Regions from separate parts of the Streptomyces sp. NPDC031100 genome, predicted to be linked through region 1. Evidence: predicted binding sites of a transcription regulator. Region 1 holds the regulator's gene; the other holds the start of a gene.

The links. Region 1 encodes HrcA, which represses chaperone genes, less so after heat shock. Its sites were predicted from a motif close to TTNGCACTCNGNNNNNCNGAGTGCNAA; they were not measured.
Region 2: the regulator HrcA is predicted to act here: its motif matches at 2,116-2,142, upstream of groES (co-chaperone GroES).

What each region holds. Positions count from the first base shown of each region.
Region 1 is NZ_JBVIGN010000023.1:42,692-46,097, reverse strand. It holds gene ACZ5DS_RS40820 (nitronate monooxygenase) at 1-106, opposite strand, end outside; gene dnaJ (molecular chaperone DnaJ) at 207-1,343, opposite strand; gene hrcA (heat-inducible transcriptional repressor HrcA) at 1,344-2,360, opposite strand; gene ACZ5DS_RS40805 (MBL fold metallo-hydrolase) at 2,558-3,280, shown strand; gene ACZ5DS_RS40800 (DUF3097 domain-containing protein) at 3,315-3,406, shown strand, end outside.
Region 2 is NZ_JBVIGN010000012.1:284,419-287,824, forward strand. It holds gene groL (chaperonin GroEL) at 1-1,538, opposite strand, end outside; gene groES (co-chaperone GroES) at 1,660-1,968, opposite strand; gene ACZ5DS_RS31295 (polysaccharide deacetylase family protein) at 2,273-3,067, opposite strand; gene ACZ5DS_RS31300 (polysaccharide deacetylase family protein) at 3,091-3,406, opposite strand, start outside.

The DNA of each region.
Region 1 (3,406 bases):
CGCCCGCCTCGGACACGGCGGCGGCGAGCTGCGGGACGGAGACACCGCCCGCCATGGGGGCCTGCACGATCGGGTGGGGGAAGAGATCGGTCAGTGCGGAGGACATGACGGCATGTTGTCACGTCCTCCGAACAAGTCCGAATCCGGGCTTCCCGCGGCATAGGACACTGGCATAAGGGGTGCCGAGGCACCCCTTCCGAGAGGCCTCAGCGCCCGTTGAACGCATCCTTCAACCGAGAGAACAGCCCCTGCTGACCCGGCTGGAACTGACCCTGCGGTCGTTCCTCACCGCGCAGCTTCGCCAGCTCGCGCAGCAGCCGCTCCTGCTCGGGGTCGAGCTTCGTCGGGGTCGTGACCTCGACGTGCACGATCAGGTCGCCCCGGCCGCCGCCGCGCAGATGCGTGACACCGCGGTTGTGGAGCGGGATCGACTGGCCGGACTGGGTGCCGGGCCGGATGTCGACCTCCTCCATGCCGTCCAGGGTCTCCAGCGGCACCTTGGTACCGAGGGCCGCCGCGGTCATCGGGATCGTCACCGTGCAGTGCAGATCGTCACCGCGCCGCTGGAAGGTCGGGTGCGGCAGCTCGTGGATCTCTACGTACAGGTCACCGGCCGGACCGCCACCGGGCCCGACCTCGCCCTCACCGGCGAGCTGGATCCGCGTGCCGTTGTCGACACCGGCCGGGATCTTGACGGTGAGCGTGCGACGGGAGCGGACGCGGCCGTCGCCGGCGCACTCCGGGCACGGGGTCGGCACGACCGTGCCGAAGCCCTGGCACTGGGGGCAGGGCCGCGAGGTCATGACCTGGCCCAGGAAGGACCGGGTGACCTGCGAGACCTCACCGCGCCCGCGGCACATGTCACACGTCTGCGCGGACGTGCCGGGGGCCGCGCCCTCACCGTTGCAGGTGTTGCAGACGACCGCGGTGTCGACCTGGATGTCCTTGGTCGTCCCGAAGGCCGCCTCGTCCAGCTCGACCTCGATGCGGATCATCGCGTCCTGGCCGCGCCGGGTGCGCGAGCGCGGGCCGCGCTGCGACGCCGTACCGAAGAACGCGTCCATGATGTCGGAGAAGTTGCCGAAGCCACCGGCCCCGAAGCCGCCCGCGCCGGCGCCGCCGGCCTGGGAGAGCGGGTCGCCGCCGAGGTCGTAGACCTGCTTCTTCTGCGGGTCCGACAGCACCTCGTAAGCGGCGTTGATCTCCTTGAACCGCTCCTGCGTCTTCGGGTCGGGGTTGACGTCCGGGTGCAGCTCGCGCGCGAGCCGACGGAACGCCTTCTTGATCTCATCCTGCGACGCGTCGCGGCGCACGCCGAGAACGGCGTAGTAGTCCGTGGCCACTTACGACTCCGCCAGGATCTGTCCGACGTACCGTGCCACTGCGCGTACCGCTCCCATCGTTCCCGGGTAATCCATGCGGGTCGGTCCGACCACGCCGAGCTTGGCAACCGCCTCGCCGCCCGAACCGTAACCGACCGACACGACAGAGGTGGAGTTGAGTCCCTCGTAGGCGTTCTCGTGCCCGATGCGCACGGTCATGCCCGAATCCCCCGCCTCGCCGAGGAGCTTGAGGAGCACGACCTGCTCCTCCAGGGCCTCCAGGACGGGCCGGATCGTGAGGGGGAAGTCATGTCCGAAGCGGGTGAGATTGGCGGTGCCGCCGATCATCAGCCGCTCCTCGTTCTCCTCGACGAGTGTCTCCAGCAGGGTGGAGAGCACCGTGGAGACCGTACCGCGGTCCTCGGACTCGAAGGCCTCGGGCAGGTCCTCGACCAGGCGCGGTACGTCGGTGAAGCGGCGGCCCGCGACCCGGCTGTTCAGCCGGGCCCTGAGGTCCGCCAGGGACGCCTCACCGAACGGCGCCGGGCAGTCGACCATCCGCTGCTCGACCCGGCCGGTGTCCGTGATCAGCACGAGCATCACGCGCGCGGGCGCGAGCGAGAGCAGCTCCACGTGCCGCACGGTGGACCGGGTCAGGGACGGGTACTGCACGACGGCGACCTGCCGGGTCAGCTGCGCGAGCAGCCGCACGGTCCGCGCCACCACATCGTCGAGATCGACGGCGCCGTCGAGGAAGTTCTGGATCGCCCGCCGCTCGGGCGCCGTCATCGGCTTGACGCCCGCGAGCTTGTCCACGAACAGCCGGTAGCCCTTGTCGGTGGGGATGCGCCCGGCACTGGTGTGCGGCTGCGCGATGAACCCCTCGTCCTCCAGGGCTGCCATGTCGTTGCGGACGGTGGCCGGGGAGACCCCGAGGTTGTGCCGCTCGGTCAGGGCCTTCGACCCGACCGGCTCCTCGGTGCCGACGTAGTCCTGGACGATGGCGCGCAGTACCTGAAGCCTGCGTTCACTCAGCATTCGCGCGCACCTCCAGCATGTCGTCCCCTCGGCCCTTCGGGTCGTCCGCCTGGCACTCTGCGTGTCCGAGTGCCAGCATTCCCGAGCCCAGTGTACGGGCGTGGGGTACTGACTGGGCAAGGTCGGTCGGGCCGATGGGGTCCCCCCGCTCGAGCGAAGTCGAGAGTGGGGGACGGTGGTACGGATAGCGTCGCGGTATGACGGTGACTTGGGAAGAGCTGGGCTGGGAGCGGCTGGCCCCCGGGGTCGGACGGTGCCGGCTGCCCGGCTGGGACTGCACGACGGGCCTGATTCTCGGGGAGGGTACGGCCCTGGTGGTCGACGCCGGCTCGAGCCTGGCCGAGGGCGCGCGGGTGCGGGAGCAGGCGCAGCGGCTGGCGGGGCGCCGTGTGACCCATCTCGCGCTCACCCATCCCCACTTCGACCACGTCCTCGGCGCGCCCGCGTTCGCCGGGGCGGAGGTGTACGCGGCGGTGGGCATGGACGCGGTGTTCGCGTACGAGCGCGAGGAACTGCGAGCGGATGCGATCAGGAACGGCCTGCCGGCGACGGACGCGGACGAGGCGGCGGCTGCGCTGACCCCTCCCCGCCACCTGGTCTCGGGCGAGTGGACGCTGGACCTCGGCGACGGCCGCCAGGCGCTGCTGGCCAACGTGGGCCCCGGCCACACGGCCCACGATCTCGCGGTCCTCGTCCCCGGCACCCCGGAGATCGTCTTCTGCGGCGACCTGGTGGAGGAGTCCGGCGAACCCCAGGCGGGCCCGGACGCCGTACCGTCGCAGTGGCCGGCCGCGCTCGACCGGTTGCTCGCCCTCGGCGGCGAGGACGCGCTGTACGTGCCCGGTCACGGAGCGGTGGTCGACGCGGCCTTCGTACGACGGCAACGCGACGAGCTGGCAGCACGTTTCGGCGTGTCGTGAGCGGGGGTCCGACGCTTCTCCTATCGTCATCCGAATGCGCCAGTACTCCGCCGACCTGACCCCGCCGTGGAAGAAGCCGAAGCCCGTCCCGGAGGTCCCGGCGGAGCCCGGCCTGGTGGTGGAGGA
Region 2 (3,406 bases), on a different contig from region 1:
AGGGAGGCGATGGAGGCGGCGTTCTCCAGGGCGGAGCGGGTGACCTTGACCGGGTCGATGACGCCCTGCTTGACCAGGTCGCCGTACTCGCCGGAGGCGGCGTTGTAGCCGTTGCCCTTCTCCAGCTCCGCCACCTTGGAGACGATGACGTAGCCCTCGAGGCCGGCGTTCTCGGCGATCCAGCGCAGCGGCTCGACGGCGGCGCGGCGGACGACCGCGACACCCGTGGCCTCGTCGCCGGTCTTGCCGAGGTTGCCGTCCAGGACCTTGACGGCGTGGACCAGCGCGGAGCCACCACCGGAGACGATGCCCTCCTCGACCGCGGCGCGGGTCGCGGAGATGGCGTCCTCCAGACGGTGCTTCTTCTCCTTCAGCTCCACCTCGGTGGCGGCGCCGACCTTGATCACGCACACGCCGCCGGCCAGCTTCGCGAGGCGCTCCTGGAGCTTCTCGCGGTCCCAGTCGGAGTCGGTGTTCTCGATCTCGGCCTTGATCTGGTTGACGCGGCCGTGGACGTCCTCGGACTTGCCGGCGCCGTCGACGATGGTCGTGTCGTCCTTGGTGACCGTCACGCGGCGGGCGGAGCCCAGCACGTCCAGGCCGGCCTGGTCGAGCTTGAGGCCGACCTCCTCGGAGATGACCGTGGCGCCGGTGAGGACCGCCATGTCCTGCAGCATCGCCTTGCGGCGGTCGCCGAAGCCGGGGGCCTTCACCGCGACCGCGTTGAAGGTGCCGCGGATCTTGTTCACGACGAGGGTGGAGAGGGCCTCGCCCTCGACGTCCTCGGCGATGATCAGCAGCGGCTTGGAGGCACCCGCCTGGATGACCTTCTCCAGCAGCGGCAGCAGGTCCTGGATGGAGGAGATCTTGCCCTGGTTGATGAGGATGTACGGGTCCTCCAGGACGGCCTCCATGCGCTCCTGGTCCGTCACGAAGTACGGCGACAGGTAGCCCTTGTCGAAGGCCATGCCCTCGGTGAAGTCCAGCTCCAGACCGAAGGTGTTGGACTCCTCGACGGTGATGACACCGTCCTTGCCGACCTTGTCCATCGCCTCGGCGATGAGCTCGCCGACCTGCTGGTCCTGGGCGGACAGCGCGGCGACGGCGGCGATGTCGGACTTCTCGTCGATCGGGCGGGCCGTGGCGAGCAGGTCGTCGGAGACGGCCTTGACCGCGGCGTCGATGCCCTTCTTCAGGGCGGCCGGGGAGGCACCCGCGGCGACGTTCTTCAGGCCCTCGCGCACCAGCGCCTGGGCGAGCACGGTGGCGGTGGTGGTGCCGTCACCAGCGATGTCGTTGGTCTTGGTCGCCACCTCCTTCACCAGCTGCGCGCCGAGGTTCTCGTACGGGTCCTCGACCTCGATCTCGCGGGCGATGGTGACACCGTCGTTGGTGATGGTGGGGGCGCCGAACTTCTTGTCGATGACGACGTTGCGGCCCTTGGGGCCGATCGTCACCTTCACCGTGTCGGCCAGCTTGTTGACGCCGCGCTCGAGGGCGCGACGGGCGTCCTCGTCGAACTTCAGGATCTTCGCCATGACAGCGGGAGCCCTCTCGAAATCTGTGGGTGAAAAAAGAACTGCGCCCCGGGCGCCCGGCTTCTTGGGTGGTCGCGGGGGCCAGGGGCGCAGCTGGAAGCAACTGGGTTGCTTGAGGTGACTACTTCTCGATGATCGCGAGGACGTCGCGAGCCGAGAGGACGAGGAACTCCTCGCCGTTGTACTTCACCTCGGTGCCGCCGTACTTGCTGTACAGGACGACGTCGCCGACCTTGACGTCGAGCGGCAGACGCTCGCCGTTCTCGAAGCGGCCCGGGCCCACGGCGAGGACGGCGCCCTCCTGGGGCTTCTCCTTCGCGGTGTCCGGGATGACCAGGCCAGAAGCGGTGGTCTGCTCGGCGTCGAGCGGCTGGACCACGATGCGGTCCTCGAGCGGCTTGATGGCAACCTTGGAGCTGGTGGTCGTCACGATCCGACCTCCCCCTTCGGAGATCTCACGGGGTTAACTGTCTGAGGTGGCGACCAGGTCGATCCGTCGTCGCGGGTGCCGGACCTGCCCGTCGCGTTTGTTGGCACTCTCCATGGGGGAGTGCCAGAGCCGAGACTATGACCGCGATTAGCACTCGGTCAAGCGGAGTGCCAATGCCTGCGGCGCGTCGCGGGGTTATCGGCCTGAACGGCCTCGTCCTCGAACTCCCCCGCTCTCGGCTTCGCTCGAGCGGGGGGACCCCCACGACGGGCCGGCGGTTGCCGGTCGGCGCCGAAAAGCACAGCTACAGGTAGTCCTCCAGTCGGCCCACCGTCAGCCCGCTCGCCTGCACCCGGCGCAGCAGGCGCTTCGTGCGTTCCTTGAGGGGCAGGCCCGTGGCCTCGTCGGGGCCGACGAGGACGATGTCGCCCGGGCGCAGCCGGCGTTCGCCGCGGCTGTAGAAGATGCCGTCGGAGGTCATGGCGGCGCGCCACAGGACGAGCGCGGAGATGCCGCAGTCGGCGGCGGCGCGCAGGGTCGTGGTGTCGTACGTGCCGTAGGGCGGGCGGAAGAGGCGGGGGAGCAGGCCGAAGCGGGACCTGAGTTTGTCCTGCTGGCCGCAGATCTCGGCGCGCTGGCCGGCGTACGGCAGTCCGGGCATCGCCGGGTGGTCGAGGGTGTGGTTCTCGATGTCGGCGCCGACCGCGCGCAGGCGGGCGAAGTGGCCGTAGCCGGGTCCCACGACGCTGTCGGTGAGGAAGAAGCTGACCGGAAGTCTCAGGTCGCGGACCATGTCGACGAAGCGCGGGTCCCGTTCGGCGCCGTCGTCGTAGGTGAGGAAGACGACCCGGTCGGCGGTGGCGACGTGGTCCACGACCCGGGGCGGGGCGACACCCGTGCGGTGGGCCGTCGGGGGGCGGGGCGGCGCGGCGAGCGGGGCGGCCAGGCCCCAGCGGCGGTACGGCTCGTCCGCGGCCGGGCTCGACGGCCGTACTCCCTGGGCCGCCCGCTTGCCCAGGCGTTCGATGGGGTCGACGGACTGGGCGCAGCCCGCGAGGAGCAGGGTGGAGGCGAGTACGGCGGCCAGCGGGGCCCGCACGCTTCCCGGTCGCCCCCGGCGGCTCACAGGTAGTCCTCCAGGCGTGCCACGGCGTATCCCTCGCGCGTGACCTTGTTCAGGAACCGGCGCATGTCGTCGACCATCGTGCCGTCCCAGTCGTCGAGGCCGCGGAAGTGGGTGAGGACGATGTCGCCGGGGTGCAGGCTGCGGTCCCAGTCGCGGTACTCCCAGTGGTCGACGAAGACCTCCTCGTCCCAGATCGGCGCGTACTTGATCCCGCAGGCCTTGGCGGCGCGCAGGGTGTCGCCGTTGTAGTTGCCGTAGGGCGGGCGGAAGACGGTGGGTGCCCTGCCGAACTGCTTCTTCATGACGGCCTGC